DNA from 3 places in the Kitasatospora sp. NPDC058162 genome. Region 2 is predicted to be linked to each of the others. Evidence: riboswitches for the same ligand, from Rfam matches in the RefSeq annotation. Region 2 holds a riboswitch; each other region holds the start of a gene.
The links. A riboswitch is a leader RNA that binds a small molecule or an ion and turns the genes downstream of it on or off. The one in region 2 is predicted to bind cobalamin.
Positions count from the first base shown of each region.

Region 1: it holds a riboswitch for cobalamin, as region 2 does, so the genes downstream of both, ACFVXG_RS01550 (ABC transporter substrate-binding protein) here and ACFVXG_RS21320 (HoxN/HupN/NixA family nickel/cobalt transporter) in region 2, are expected to answer to the same signal.
Region 3: it holds a riboswitch for cobalamin, as region 2 does, so the genes downstream of both, ACFVXG_RS37035 (ribonucleoside-diphosphate reductase subunit alpha) here and ACFVXG_RS21320 (HoxN/HupN/NixA family nickel/cobalt transporter) in region 2, are expected to answer to the same signal.

Region 1 is NZ_JBHVUS010000001.1:375,440-380,583, forward strand. Features, by position in the region: gene ACFVXG_RS01535 (ferredoxin) at 1-279, opposite strand, end outside; gene ACFVXG_RS01540 (ABC transporter ATP-binding protein) at 276-1,094, opposite strand; gene ACFVXG_RS01545 (FecCD family ABC transporter permease) at 1,091-2,188, opposite strand; gene ACFVXG_RS01550 (ABC transporter substrate-binding protein) at 2,185-3,129, opposite strand; cobalamin riboswitch at 3,251-3,456, opposite strand; gene ACFVXG_RS01555 (hypothetical protein) at 3,592-5,142, opposite strand.
Region 2 is NZ_JBHVUS010000010.1:121,836-126,979, reverse strand. Features, by position in the region: gene ACFVXG_RS21330 (hypothetical protein) at 1-1,244, opposite strand, end outside; gene ACFVXG_RS21325 (ArsR/SmtB family transcription factor) at 1,424-1,819, opposite strand; cobalamin riboswitch at 1,901-2,095, shown strand; gene ACFVXG_RS21320 (HoxN/HupN/NixA family nickel/cobalt transporter) at 2,127-3,245, shown strand; gene ACFVXG_RS21315 (EamA family transporter) at 3,255-4,106, opposite strand; gene ACFVXG_RS21310 (helix-turn-helix domain-containing protein) at 4,274-4,846, shown strand; gene ACFVXG_RS21305 (type B 50S ribosomal protein L31) at 4,915-5,144, opposite strand, start outside.
Region 3 is NZ_JBHVUS010000034.1:38,409-43,552, forward strand. Features, by position in the region: gene ACFVXG_RS37035 (ribonucleoside-diphosphate reductase subunit alpha) at 1-2,341, opposite strand, end outside; cobalamin riboswitch at 2,534-2,666, opposite strand; gene ACFVXG_RS37040 (glycosyltransferase family 39 protein) at 2,739-4,499, opposite strand; gene ACFVXG_RS37045 (glycoside hydrolase family 26 protein) at 4,496-5,144, opposite strand, start outside.

The DNA.
Region 1 (5,144 bases), on a different contig from region 2:
GCGCCACCAGTGCGCGGCGATCCGCCGTAGCCAGGACTGGGCCGGGCCGGAGGCCGTGAGGCGGACACCGACCACGACCACGGTCCCGGTGCCCGCGTCGGCCAGCCTGGTCAGCTCGGCCGACAGGGAGGGGTCCGCCTGCTGGAGGAACGCGATCGAGGCCTGGTGCGACGCCGCTGCCTGGAGGAGTTCGTCACGACGGACGGCCTCCTCGATCGACATGCCGACCAGGAGCACGGCGCCGCGGCGGGCGGGGGCAGCCGGAACGGGGGAGGTCATGGCGAAGTCCTTTCGTGGAGCAGTCCGTTCCACCGGATGTGCGGTCGGTCGTACAGGGGGTGCCGTTCCACGGTGACGTCGACGCCGTAGACGTGCGCGATGGTCGGCGGGGTGAGCACCTCGGAGCCGGGCCCGTGGGCGACCAGCCGGCCGTCGAGCAGGACGGCGACCTCGTCGCAGTAGGCGGCGGCGAGTTCGAGGTCGTGCAGCGCGGCCACCGTGGTGATGCCCAGCCCGCGGACGGCGCCGAGGAAGCCGAGCTGGTGGCGCAGGTCGAGGTGGTTGGTGGGCTCGTCGAGCAGGAGCACGCCGGGCTCCTGCACCAGCGCCCGCGCGAGCTGGACCCGCTGCCGCTCGCCGCCCGACAGCGTCGGCCAGGACCGGTCGAGCAGGTGGCCGACGTCGGCCGCGGCGACGGCCTCGGCGACCACGGACCGCTCGTGGGCGTCGGCGGCGGAGTTCCCCGGCACGGGCCAGCGGCCCCGGTGCGGCGTGCGGCCGAGGTCGATGACCTGACGGACCGGCAGCGACAGCCGGGTGTCCGCCTGCTGTTCCATGAAGGCCACCCGTCGTGCCCGGCGGCGGGCCGTGAGCGCGTGGAGGTCCTCCCCGTCCAGGAGGACCCGCCCTGCGCTCGGCCGGGTCAGTCCGGCGGCCGCGCGCAGCAGGGTGGTCTTCCCGGCGCCGTTGGGCCCGAGCAGGCCCGTGATCCGGCCGGGGGCGAACGCGAGCGAGACCGCGTCCAGCAGGGTGGCTCCGCCGATGCGCACGTGGAGTTCCTCCACCCGCAGCTCGGCGGGGGGCGTCACGGTCACCGGAGTCCCCCGTCGGCCCGCCCCTGGCGCCACAGCAGCCAGGCGAAGAAGGGCGCGCCCAGCCCGGCCGTGATGACGCCGACGGGGATCTCCCGGTCGGGGAGGACCGAGCGCGCCACGATGTCGCTGCCCACCAGGAGGGACGCGCCCACCAGCGCCGACACGGGCAGCAGGAGGGCGTGGCGCGGGCCGCAGACGAGCCGGACCAGGTGCGGTACGACCAGGCCGAGGAACCCGATGACGCCGGTGTTGGCCACCAGGCACGCGGTCACCAGCGCCGCGGTCGCGACGAGGACCCAGCGGGTGCGCTCGACGTGGACGCCGAGGGAGCGGGCGGCGGTCTCGCCGAAGGCGAAGGCGTCCAGGTCGCGGGCCGAGGAGGCCAGGACCGTGACGCCGACCAGCGCGACTGCGGTCAGGAAGACGGCGGTGGGCCACCGCACGCCGGCGACCGAGCCGAGCGTCCACTCCATGACACCGCGCGCAGCGTTGCGGTCCCCGAGGACCAGCACGACGAACGAGGTGTACGCCCCGCACAGCTGGCCCACCGCGATGCCGGCGAGCACGGTCCGGGCGGTCGGGAGCGACCGGGTTCGCGCACCCGCCAGTGCCAGGACGACGACAGCGGCGAGCAGGGCCCCGGCGAAGGCCGCCGTCGCCACCGCGCCGGTGCCCACGGCGCCGGTCACGCCGACGCCGAGGACGATCACGGTGACCGCGCCGGCGGCCGCTCCCTCCGAGATCCCGAGCAGGAAGGGATCGGCCAGGTCGTTCCCGGTCAGCGTCTGCAGCACCGCACCGCAGACCGCCAGGCCGGCGCCGGTGGCAGCCGCTCCCAGCACGCGGGGCAGCCGCAACTGCCAGACGATCTGGTCGTCCAGCAGCGTCACGCGCGGGTCGCCCAGCCCGAGACGGCGCGCCACGACGTCGATCACCGTCCGGACCGGCTCGGGTTGCGAACCCACGGCCAGGCCGAGCAGGACGGTGGCCAGCAGCAGGGCCGCACCGACGGCCAGCGCCGCCGTCGTGCGGCCCGCACCGGCGGGCCGTACGACGGGGCGGGTTCCGGTGGTCTTGACCCCGGGTGCGGTCATGACCCCGGGTGCAGTCGGCTCAGCCCCGCGGACACCCGGGCGGCACCGTCGGCGAGCAGCACGCCGGGGGTCGACTCCGAGAACGGCACCACCACGAAGGCCTTGCGCTGCACGGCGGTGAGCTTGCTCAGCACCGGGTCGTTCTCCAAGTAGTCGATCTTGGACTGGGCCGTGTCCCAACCGGCGTCCGCGACCACGATGGCGTCCGGGTCCGCCGCGACGACCTTCTCCCAGCTGACGTTCTGCCAGCCACCGGGCAGGTCCGCGAAGACGTTGCGGGCACCCACGGCGTCGAGCACGAGCTGGGGTCCACCGTGGCCGGCTCCGACGAACGGCGTCTTGGTGTCCGAGTCGAACCACAGGACCTTCAGGTCCTTACCCTCGGCCGTCGCCTTGAACTGGGCCAGCTGCTGCTCCTGCTGCTGCTGGATCGCGGCGGCCCGCTCCGTGACACCGAAGACCTTGGCGACGTCGTTCAGTTCGCCCCACACCGCCTGCCAGGTCGGCGGCGGCACCTGGTTCTTGTCCGAGCAGCCGAACGGGGACAGGTACGACGGGATGCCCTGGCCGAGCAGTTCCTCCCGGGTGCCCGCGACCTTGCCGGTGAACGCGCTGGCGTAGGAGGCGTACAGGAAGTCGGGACGGGCCGCGAGGAGCTTCTCCTTCGTCGGGTACTTCGCGGAGAGCACCGGGACGGAGTCGTAGGCCGCCTTCCACTTCTCCGGGACGGAGTCGTCGAGGTAGGCGCTACCGGCCATCCGGGACTGCAGGCCCAGGGCCAGGGCCACCTCGGTGGCACCCTGGTTGAGCGTCACCAGCCGGGCGGGCGGAGCGCCGACCGTCACGGTGGTCCCGCAGTTGTCGACGCTGACCAGCCCGGCGCTTCCGGTGGCCCCGCCGGACGCGACGGGTGCGGGGGCGCCCGCACAGCCTCCGAGCACGCCGACGAACAGGGCGGCCGCGACCGCCCGGCCGGCGCGTAGCGAATGTGTGGGACTTATGGGGCATATAGCGCGAAAAGGACGCAGCAGACCGCTGGGCACGTGTTCTCCAAAACCCTCGTGGAACATGTCGCGCCGTGGCCGGTCTCCTGGCTTCCGCATCGACGCACCGCGGCCGACCTTCCCGAGCGGGTCTTCCAACCCGCGCAGTGGTCCTGACCGCTGGGTGAGCCGGTCAGCGAGGGCCGCGGAACTCCGCGGCAACAGTGGCGAGGGCCGCACCGGACTCAGACCGGTTTCCCGTACACCACGGCGATGGCAACGTATCAGGCGTGGTCAGACCGGTGAAGGGCAGCCCACGAATGATCATCCGGAGCCCGGATCCCGTCCCCGCCACCACGTATGCCGAAGGGCGGACACGCGCTGCGTGTCCGCCCCTTCGACGTGCCGATCACGAGACGGCTACTCGCAGAACGCGTTCCTCGGCAGCCCCGTGCACGGGCGCTCCATGCTCGCCTGCGTCCTGAGCGGCGCCAGGTCGAGGCCGGTGCGCTGCGGGTAGGCGGCGTCCGGGATCGGACACGGGCCGAAGCCCGCCGCGCACACCAGCTCGGCGAAGAGCAGCTGGTCGTCGCCGACGCCCGCGCCCTTGCCGCACGGCGGGCCGTCCACGGTGCCGCTCTGGATCGAGTCCGGGTCGCTGGTGAGGGCGGCGCCGCCGGTCCCGTGGTTCCCGTAGAAGCAGTTGTGCGGCGCCGTCGTCGACTCGTTGGCGACGTCCGCGTTGGTCGGGTTGCCGAAGAAGCCGTTCCGGCTGAACTCGTTGGCCGCCACGACGTTCCCGTAGGAGGTGAACACGCAGACGCCGGGCAGCTGCGTCCCGCCCTGGCAGCTGCTGAGCGGCGGCGGCGTCTCGCTGTCCGGGAAGTCGTGCAGGACGACGCCCCAACTGCCCTGCTGCTGGATGCGGTTGCCGCGGACGGTGTCGCCGTGGCCGCCCGAGATCTCGATGCCCGCACCGACGGCGCCCGCCAGCCCGGAGAGCGGGGCGTTCGCGTTGTTGTTGTCGTGGATGAAGTTGCGCTCGATGAACGTGCACGAGCGCTGCGGGTCGCCGGGGCAGCTGCCGTTCTGGGGCGGGGGCGCGTCGTCGTTGTTGAGCGAGTTGGCCACGATCCCGGTGCGGTTGTGGTCGAACTCGGAGTCCTTGATGGTGTAGCCGCCCGAGTTGGTCCCGGAGAAGCCGATCGCCGAGTTCTGTCCGTGCGCGTCGGTGAGGGTCACGCCGCAGATGTCGCGGCACGCGCCCACGTAGTAGTCGGAGTCGCCCATGTTGGACGCGTAGGTGTGGGCGAGCTCCGCCGGGCCCGTCGCGTTGGACGCGAAGATCCCGTACTGCGCCATCGACGCGTTCGGGTCGGCCGCGCCGTAGCCGGAGGTCGCGGTCAAGTAGGCGCCGTGGTATCCGTGCAGGCCGATCTGCCCGCTGCCGTCGCCGCCGTTCCACCAGATCTCGTTGCCGCCGCTGCCGCTGCCGCCGGACAGGTAGTTGCAGACGGTGAGGTTCTCGATGGAGACGTCGTCGGCTTTGGAGACGACGACGCCGCTGCGGCCGGTGGTGTCCTGCAGCGCGGGGTCGGCCGGGCAGGGCTGGGCCGCGCTGCCGTTGCTGCCGTCGACGACCACCCGGTTGCGGTCGAGCCCGCGCAGGTGGACGCCGGGCGTGGTGATCAGCACGCCGGCCTCGCCGGTGGCCTTCTCGTGGTAGACGCCGGGCCAGACCAGCACCCAGTCACCGCTCCGCGCGGCGTCGACGGCGGCCTGGATGGTCCCGTACTGCTGCGCCGAACTGCTCGGGCAGGCGACGGTGCTGCCGTTGCACACCAGCAGCACCTGCGGACCTCCCCGCTCGTACGCGGCCGCCGCGGGGGCGAGCCCGCCCGCCGCGAGCGCCAGCGTTCCGAGCAGCGCCATCAGGGGTCTGGTGCGGCGGGGAATCAGTCTCTTTCTCACAT
Region 2 (5,144 bases):
CGGGCCAGGACTTCCGCCGTGAACTTCAGCTCTCGGACGGGTTCCTCGATGCTCGCGACATGGAAGCCGCGGGAGAGGTGGTGCTCAGGGTCGATGATCGGGAATCGGCGGAGGCTGACTTCGGTGCCCCGGCATTCGCCCTCGACGTCGTAGGCCGTCGGCACTTCGGTGGGCAGGGAGACGGGATCCGGGTAGGGCCGCAGGGCCGGGGCCTTGGCCGGCCGGACGACGGTCGGCAGGAAGTCGTACAGCAGGCTGGTCAGGACCTCGCTGGACAGGCCGCGTTGGCCGAGCGAGCGGTCGGTGATCGACTGCAGTGCGGTCGGATCGTGTTTCGCCATGGCCCGTTCGATCTGGGCCAGCAGGTCGCCGTGGGGATCGAGCACGGGCGCGGCCTGACCGAAGGTGTAGGTGGGGGACTGCGGGTCGAGTTCGGCAGCGCCGGTGGTGACCAGCACGGTCGGGTGGCGCAGGGCCGCACCGTAGAAGGAGACCGAGCCGTGGTCGCCGATCAGGCAGTCGGCGGCGACGACGGTGGCCTGCCAGCCCTGGTGCGGGGGGATGAGCCGCAGCCCGGAGCGGGTGGCGGGGGCGAGGATCGCCTCCGGGTCGTGCTTTTCCCAGATGTTGGGGTGCAGGATCACCGCCACGGTGTACTCGTCGGCCGGGAGCTGGGCGACGAGCTGGAGCGGGAGGTCGAAGGCCTGGGCGAATAACGAATGTTCGCTCCAGGTGGAGTTGACCACGACCAGACGCCGCCCGTCGACGGCGCCGAGCATCTCGCGGTAGCGGTCCCGGGAGTCCTCGCTGTGCCGCATCCGGTCGTGACAGAGATCGCCGACCTCGCGAGCGCGGGGGAGGGCCTCGGGACACCATTGCGCGAGCCGGTCGAACTGCTCGGAGTGGCTGACTCCGATGACACTGGGGAACACCCGCCGCCGGTGGGTGAGTTCCCGCCGGGACAGACCGGCGGCGCTCGCTTTGTCACCGGTGGACTCGGTGACCAGGCGGTTGTAGCCGGCGCCGTGGGGGAGGACGACGAGCGGTGCGTGCAGGCGGTGCATGGAGGCGTGGACCGCGCAGGCGACGGCGAGGTTGAACTCGCGCCGGACGGCTTCCTCCCACGGCAGCACGGTGATGTTGCCGGGCAGGGTGCGGAGGTAGTCGTCGAGCCCGGAGGCGAACTGCGAGCCGGGGTTGACGGTGATGTAGAACCGGATGCCGTCCTGACCGCGCAACAGCATGAGCACGTCGAGGACCCGGGTGGCCGAGGTGAGCGTGCGAGTGACAGCGAGGACGCGCGCCGTGACCGGACGGGAATCCCAGCGTGAGTCGTCGGGCCAAGGCCGGGGCCGGAGGCGGATCAGCACACGAAGATCGTACTCATCCGGCTGCGCCCGCGGCGTGGTTTGCCGAGTGTCGGTCAGCCCGCCGCCGCGGTCGGCTCCTCGTGGGGCTCTTCGTGTTCGGCGGCGGCGCACTCGTCGAGGAGGGGGCGCATGGCGTCGTCCACGAGCCGGTAGCGCACCACGCGTCCGTCCTTGTCCCCGGTGACCGTGCCGGCCGTGCGGAGCAGTCGCAGGGCCTGGGAGACGGCGGGGTCGCGCATGCCGGTGGCGACGGCCAGGTCGCTGACGGCGAGCGGGCCGGCCCGGTGCAGGGCGAGCAGCAGGGCGAGCCGTCCGGGGTCGGAGAGCAGGGAGAACCGCTCGGCCCAGGAGCGGACGTGGGCGGTGTCCCCGATGGCGGCGATGGCCTCGCAGACCCGGTGTCCGTCGATGGTGCGGTGGCCCGCGCGGTCGGCCGGTACGAGATGCATGCGGACATTCTGGCAGCTCACGACCTGTGATCCTGGACACCTGCACAGGTGCGCAACCTTGCGAGGGTGGTGTCCTGCCCCTACGGTGTTCCCCGCCGTGGTGCTCGGGAATACCGGTGACGGACCCTCAACGGGTCCTGTTCCGGAGCGGCCCTCGCCACTGTGATCGGGGGAGAGAAGTCCGGACCCACGTGCCACTGGGCGCTTCGTGCGCTTGGGAAGGCGGGTCCGGAAGCCCCGTAAGCCAGGAGACCGGCCACGGCATCTCACGAAGTCATTCCACGAGGTGCTGGAGCGTGATCCGAAGATGACCCTGCCCGAAACCGCCGCGCCCGCCGAGGCCGGCGCCGCCCCCTCCGTACTGCCCACCTTCCGGTGGAAGCGCGAGGACACCGTCCGTACCGCCGGGCTGATGGGGGTGATCCTGGCCATGCACGTGGTGGCCTTCGGGACCCTCTTCTTCCTGGTGGCGCCCCACAACTACGCCGTCGGCACCCAGGTCTTCGGGGTGGGCCTGGGCATCACCGCCTACACCCTCGGCATGCGGCACGCCTTTGACGCCGACCACATCGCGGTGATCGACAACACCACCCGCAAGCTGATGGCGGACGGCAAGCGGCCGGTCTCGGTCGGCTTCTGGTTCGCCCTCGGCCACTCCTCGATGGTGGTCATCATGGCCGCCCTGGTGGCGGGCGGCGCCCAACTGGCGAACACGCTGATGGACGACGACTCGGCCACCCACAAGTGGCTCGGGGTGGTCGGCACCACGGCTTCCGGCGCCTTCCTCTACCTGATCGGCGCGCTCAACCTGGCGGCGCTGCTCGGCATCCTCAAGGTGTTCCGCTCGATGCGGGCCGGGCGGTTCGACGAGGCGGAGCTGGAGGAGCACCTCAACTCCCGCGGCTTCATGGCCCGGATCCTCAACCGGGCGACCCGCTCGATCACCCGGCCCGGGCAGATGTTCCCGGTCGGCATGGTGCTGGGCCTGGGCTTTGACACCGCGACCGAGGTCACCCTGATGGTGATGGCCGGTTCGGGCGCGGCGGCCGGGCTGCCCTGGTACGCGATCATCTGCCTGCCGCTGCTGTTCGCGGCCGGGATGAGCCTGTTCGACACCCTGGACGGGACGTTCATGAACTTCGCGTACCAGTGGGCCTTCTCCAACCCGGTGCGCAAGGTGTACTACAACCTGACCATCACCGGGCTGTCGATCGCGGTGGCCTTCATCATCGGCACCATCGAGCTGGTCGGCGTGCTGCACGAGAAGCTCGACCTGACCGACCCGGTGACCGGGTTCATCGCGGACATCTCGCTGGACAACGTGGGCTACGCGATCGCCGGGCTGTTCGTGGTGGTGTGGGCGATCGCCATCGCGTACTGGAAGCTGGCGGGCGTCGAGAAGCGCTGGACGCCCGCGAAGCAGTAGCGAAGGGGGTCACGCTGCCGCGAGCAGCAGCGTGCCCGCCACGGCGAGCCCGGCGCCGACCACCTGGACCGGGCGCAGCCGCTCCTTCAGCACCCCGCGCGCCAGCAGCGCGGTGACCACCGGGTAGAGCGAGGCGAGCACGGCGGCCACCGCCGCCGAGCCGCCGTGCGAGGCCATCGCGTACGCGGCGTTGCCGGCCACGTCGAGCAGTCCGATGCCGGTGAGCAGCGGCAGTCGGGAGCGCAGCCCGGGCAGCAGTCCGGTGGTGTCGGCGCCGCGCAGCGACCACAGCAGCGCGGCGCCGCCAACCACGATGTTGACGAGCCGCTGGACGCAGAGCACCAGCAGCAGCCCGCCGCCGGCCGAGGCCTGGGCGAGCAGGGACATGTTGGCGCCGAAGCCGAAGGCGGCGGCCAGGGTGAGCAGCAGGGCGGTGCGGGCGGCGGCCGGTCCGCCGCGCTCGGGGCCGCCGGCCAGCACCACGCCGGCCACCGCCACCGCGATCCCGGCCAACTGCGCCGGGCCGGGCCGCTCGCCGAGCGCGAGCCCGACGCCGACCGGCACCGCGACGCCGACGGTGGCCAGCGGGGACACCACGCCCATCGGGCCGAGGGCGAGCGCCCGGTAGAAGGCGAGCATCGCGAACGGGCCGATCACCCCGGCGGCGACGGCGTACCAGAGCGCGGGGGAGGCGTCGGTCCAGCCGCCGGTGGCCAGGACCGCGAGCAGCAGCACGGCGGCGGCCGCGGCCTGGGAGACGACCACGACGGCGAGTGCGGGCAGTCGGCGGGTGAGGAGGCCGCCGCCGAAGTCGGCGAGGCCGGTCAGCAGGCTGGCGGCGAGGGCGAGCAGGGCGGTCACCGGAGCGACCCGGGGAGCGGGGACGGTGGGGGTGAGGACAGCACAATGCACTCCGAAGTACAGTCGGATGGACTTGTTGCCGGAACGGCAGCGTAGTGCACTGAACTGAACTCGGCCGAACAATATTCTGTACTTCTCGTACGGTGAGACACCGGAGGACTGCCCGCGTGCCGGACCCCGACCTGGTCTCCCGGGCCCTCGCCCGGAACCTCAAGCGGCTGCGCGCCGGGCGCGGCCACACCCTGGACGCCCTCGCCGCCCGCTCCGGGGTGAGCCGCGGCATGATCGTCCAGATCGAGCAGGGCCGCACCAACCCCAGCGTGGCCACCGTGGTCCGGCTGGGCGACGCCCTCGGCGTCTCGATCGCCACCCTGCTCGACTACGAGGAGGGCCCGGACGTCCGGATCGTGCCCGGCGACCAGGCCGTCCCGCTCTGGAACGGGCCGGACGGCGGGACCGGCACCCTGCTGCACGGGATCGAGGCGCCCGGGCCGCTGGAGCTGTGGGACTGGCGGATGGCGCCCGGTGAGGAGTACGCCTCCGAGCCGCACCCGGCCGGGACGGTGGAGATCCTCCGGGTCGTCGAGGGCGAGCTGACCCTGGTGCACGGCGAGCGCGAGCACGCGGTGCCGGCCGGCAGCACGGTCTCCTTCGACGCCTCCTTCGCCCACGCCTACCGCAACGCGGGGGAGCGGGAGCTGCGGCTGACCATGGTGGTGTCGGTGCCGCCGCCGCGCTGAGGCCCCCTGCGCACACATGCCGAGAGCGGCGCCCCCTGGAGAAGGGGGGCGCCGCTCTCGGCATGTGGTCAGTGCCGGTCGCCGTACCGGCGGCGGAACTGCTCGACCCGGCCGGCGGTGTCGAGCACCCGGGACTGGCCGGTGTAGAAGGGGTGGCTCGCCGAGGAGATCTCGACGTCGATCACCGGGTAGGTGTTGCCGTCCTCCCACTCGACCGTGCGGTCGCTGGTGGCGGTCGACCGGGTCAGGAAGGCGAGGTCGCCGACCTTGTCGCGGAAGACGACCGGGCGGTAGGCGG
Region 3 (5,144 bases), on a different contig from region 2:
GGGTGAGCGTGGGGGTGTTGACCGGCACGGGCGCGGCGGCGCGGGCGGTGCCCGAGGCGGCCTGGGCGATCCGGGTCGCGGGGCGCGAGCGCAGGTAGTAGGTGGTCTTGAGACCGACCTTCCACGCGTAGGCGTACATCGAGCTGAGCTTGCCGATGGTCGGCGCGGCCATGAACAGGTTGAGCGACTGGCTCTGGTCGAGGTACGGCATGCGGGCCGCGGCCAGGTCGATCAGGGCGCGCTGCGGCAGCTCCCACGCGGTGCGGTACAGCGAGCGGACCTCGGCGGGCAGCCAACCGAGCTCCTGCACCGAGCCGTTGGCGTCGCGCAGCGAGTCGCGGGTCTGCTGGTCCCAGACGCCGAGCTCCTTGAGCTCGCGCACCAGGTACGGGTTGACCTGGAGGAACTCGCCCGACAGGGTCTCGCGCTTGAACAGGTTGGACACCTGCGGCTCGATGCACTCGTACACGCCGGCGATGGAGGCGATGGTCGCGGTCGGGGCGATCGCGAGCAGCAGCGAGTTGCGCAGGCCGGTCTCGGCGATGCGGGCGCGCAGCGCCGTCCAGCGGTCGGTCCACTGCGGGGCGGCCGTCGGGAAGTGGTCGATGTGCAGCTCGCCGCGGGCGGCGCGGGTCTCGCCGTAGGCCTCGTGGCGGCCGAGCTGCTCGGCCAGGTCGGCGGAGCGCTCGTAGGCGGTGAGCATGATGCGCTCGGCGATCAGCGTGGACAGGCGGGCGGCCTCGGCGGAGTCGAAGTCGATCCGCAGCTTGAAGAAGACGTCCTGGAGGCCCATCACGCCGAGGCCGACCGGCCGCCAGCGGGAGTTGGAGGTGCCGGCCTCGGTGGTCGGGTAGAAGTTGATGTCCACCACGCGGTCGAGGAAGGTCACGGCGGTGCGGACGGTGGCGTCGAGGCGCTCCCAGTCCATCGCGTTGACCAGATCATCGGCGCGAGCGTCAAGCGCCACGTGGGCACCGAGGTTGACCGAGCCCAGGTTGCAGACGGCGGTCTCGGAGTCGTCCGTGACCTCCAGGATCTCGGTGCACAGGTTGGAGGAGTGCACCGTGCGGCCGGGCAGCGCGGTCTGGTTGGCGGCGCGGTTGGAGGCGTCCTTGAAGGTCATCCAGCCGTTGCCGGTCTGCGCGAGGGTGCGCATCATGCGGGCGTAGAGGGTCTGCGCCGGGATGGTGCGGACGGCCTTGCCGGCCAGCTCGGCCTTGCGGTAGGCCTCGTCGAAGTCGGCGCCCCACAGGTCGACCAGCTCGGGGACGTCGGCGGGGGAGAACAGCGACCACTCGGCGTTGGCGTTCACGCGGCGCATGAACTCGTCCGGGATCCAGTGGGCCAGGTTGAGGTTGTGGGTGCGGCGCGCCTCCTCACCGGTGTTGTCGCGGAGCTCCAGGAACTCCTCGATGTCGGCGTGCCAGGTCTCCAGGTAGACGCAGGCCGCGCCCTTGCGGCGGCCGCCCTGGTTGACGGCGGCGACCGAGGAGTCGAGGGTGCGCAGGAACGGGACGATGCCGTTGGACTTGCCGTTGGTGCCGCGGATCAGGCTGCCGCGCGAGCGGATGCGCGAGTAGGACAGGCCGATGCCGCCGGCGTGCTTGGAGAGGCGGGCGATCTGCGCGTAGCGGTTGTAGATCGAGTCCAGGTTGTCCAGCGGCGAGTCCAGCAGGTAGCAGCTGGACATCTGCGGGTGCCGGGTGCCGGAGTTGAAGAGCGTCGGCGAGGAGGTCAGGTACTCCAGGCGGCTCATCAGGCCGTACAGCTCGGACACCTCGCGCACCGACTGCTCGGAGTCGCCGACCGCCAGGCCGCAGGCGACGCGGAGCAGGAAGTGCTGCGGGGTCTCGATGACCTTGCGGGTGATCGGGTGGCGCAGCAGGTAGCGGGACTGGACGGTGCGCAGGCCGAAGTACTCGAAGCGGTCGTCGCCCTTGGTGTCGATGAGCGCGTCGAGGGCCTCGGCGTGCTTGGCGACGAAGGCGGCGGTGGTGTCGCCGATCAGGCCCTCGGCGTGGCCGACGGCGATCGAGGCGGAGAAGGAGGTCGAGCCCTGGCTGTTCGCCTCGTCGACGATCTCCAGGGCGAGCAGGCGGGCGGCCAGCTTCGAGTACTGGGGGTCCTCGGCGATCATCGACGCGGCGGCGTCCACGGCCAGCCCGCGCAGCTCGGCGAAGTCCGAGCCGGCGTGGCGGCCGCGCAGCGCGGCGGCGGCGACGTGGCCGGGGTCGACCTCGGTGAGGTCGACGCTGCGGTCGGTGAGCAGCCGCAGGAGAGCACCGCCGGGGTCGGAGACCGTCGGGTCGGTGAAGGCGGTACCGGAGCCCTGGGCGGGCAGGGTGACTGAGGCAGCGGTGGTCAAGGCGCTCTCTCCTGGCGGCGATCGTGCGGCGGTGATCGGGGTCACCGGGCCGATCTGGGCAGGGGAGCACGGCGCGAACGCAAAAAGCGTCGCGCGAGGTGTCTCCCCGGCCCGCCCGCGAGGCCCGGAGGGGTGGTGCTGGTGCTTGGCGCGGCCTCTGCGGGAGGGCCGTGGCGCACGCTGTTCGGCAGGTACTCGGACTCGCGGTACGGCTGCTGGAGCCGCCCGCACACCGCTGCGGGGCAGTCCCGGATTCCCACCGGGTTCCCCTGCATCGACAGCAGAAGCGAGCATACATGTAGTGGCGGCAGGCTGTGGCGGCACCACATGTTGTGCCTGTCGTGTCGCGCGCGCCGACGGTCCCGACGGCCCGTCAGTGCTTCAGGTACACCTTGTACGTGCTCGAATCGCCGGTCGGGGAGGTGAACTGGGCGATCAGCCGGTACTGCCCGCCGGTGTTCAGCGCGGCGCTCAGCGCCCGGTCGGTGGCCTCCGGCGCGGTGCTGTCGAGGACGACCACGGTGAACCAGCCGTCCCGGATCGCGGCGGTGCTGCCGTCCACGCCGTGGTGCTGTTTCCCGGCGCCGTCGCGGTAGTCCGTGCCGGCCCGGGCCGAGACCCACTGCTCGGGTCTGCTGACGCCGCCCAGGTAGTACTCGGCGAGTCCGTCGACCTCGGTGAGGTAGTGGCCCTCGGGCACGGCGTGCGCCCGCAGGACGGCCAGCAGGCGGCCGGAGTCGGGCCCGTTCTGGTAGCGCAGGGCGGACTGCTCCATGCCGAGGGCCAGCAGCGCGACCCAGACCAGGATGCCCAGCTGGGGGTGGCGGAAGTGGGCTCCGACCAGCCGGGTCAGGCCGAGGCCCGCGATCGGGGCGGCGAGCAGCATGCCGTAGCCGAGGTGGCGGAACAGTGCGCCGGAGGTGCCGGTCCACAGGTGGACGGCGGGAACCAGCAGCGCGGTGGCGGTCAGCACGGCCCCGAGCAGGGCCCGCTGGGCGCGGGTGGGGGCGACGCGGTCGCCCTCGGGGGACTCGTGCTCGGTCAGCTGCTCGCGGCGCGCGTACGAGACCGTGCCGGCCACCGCGAGGACGGTGAACAGGCCGGCCCACTGGAGGGTGCCGAGCAGGATCGAGCCGGCCGAACCGGGGGCGGCGCCGGACGACGGGGACCAGCCCACGACCTTCCCCAGCAGGCCGTACGGCAGCAGCAGGAGCGTCGTCCCGACGGCCAGCAGCAGGGCGCGCAGGGCGGCCGGGCCGGGCCGACGGTGCGGCCGGGCGACGGCGAGGGCCAGGACCACCAGCGCGGGCACGGCGAGGATCGCCGAGTAGGCGACCGCGCAGGCCAGCGCGAGGGCCGGGGCGGCGGTCAGGACCAGCGCCGGGGAGCGCCGGGCGGTGAACACCGTGAGCCAGGCCGCGAGGGCGACCAGCAGGACGGCCAGGGACTCGGGGGCGCCGTAGAAGCCGCCCACGACGGTGGACTGCAGCACGGCGTAGGCGGCTATGCCGCAGATCGCGACGCGTTCGTTGAAGAGCCGCCGGGTCAGCGAGTACAGCAGCACCGTGGTGAGCAGGCCGAAGCCGAGGCTGAGCAGCCGGGTGCCCCAGATGCCGTCCGCGTTCGCGGCGGCGCCGGCCAGCGGCGGGTAGAGCCACGGGGAGCCGGGGACGCGGTCGATCAGGTCGGTGGTGACCGGGGTGCCGTGCAGGAGGTGGGCGAGCTGCTGGCGCCCGGCGACCATGGCGGCGGCCTCGTCGGGGTGCGCGGCGGCGAGCAGGCGCAGCGAGAGCGCGGCCTGGACGGCCAGGACGGCGCCGAGCAGGCCGCGGGCGATCCAGCGGCGCCGGGGGCTGGAGGCCGGGTCCCAGCCGATCGCGGGGACCTGGGGGATGGAGTACGGGGCCAGCTCGATGCCGTCGGGGTTGTCCACGGCCACGGCACCGGACGCAGGGGCGGCACCGGCACCGGTCGCGGCACCGGCACCCGCCACAGGCGCGGCACCTGTCGCAGGCGCGGCACCGCCCGCCCGGCGGCGCCCGCCGCCGGGCGCCCGACGGGGTGCGAACACGTCCATGGCCGGCTCCTCGGCGGCGCCGGGGCGGGTCGGGAAGGACTCGGGATCTGCGCTCATCGTGGGTTCCGGATGTCGAAGCCGTAGCGGGGGTCGGACACGCGCTTCTTGAAGGTGGCCAGGGTGTCCGGGACGGATTCGACCCGCCAGTCCGCCCGCTTGACCATGTTGAACCAGATGAAGCCGACGATGTCGTCGTGCGCCTCCAGCCCGGAGAACAGCTGGTCGGTGTCGGCGCGTTGGTGTTTGCCCTGTTCGGCCGCGGTCTCGCTGATGAAGAAGGGCTTCTTGCAGAAGGCGCGGATCTCGGCCATCGTCGGCCCGTACAGCTCGTCGAAGACGTCCGGGTCGGTGCGGGTGAAGTAGCCGGTCATGCCGGCCCAGTCGACGTAGCTGTCGCCGGGGTAGTACGGCGCGAGGCGGGTGTTGGGCGCGGGGAGGGTGATGTTGGGGCTCCAGACCCAGATCACGTTGGTCGCGCCGGCGCTGTCGAAGATGTCGTGGACGTGGCGCCAGGCCGCGACGAAGTCCTGGGGGCTGGCCGACTTGCGGCCCCACGGGTACCAGTCGCCGTTCATCTCGTGGGCGATGCTGATGGCGATCGGCAGGTTGAGCTTGGCGACGGCCTTGGCCACGCCGCGCACGTAGCCGTCGGTGTCGCCGGCCGCGATCGAGGCGAGCGAGTGGTCGTACGGCTCCCAGGCC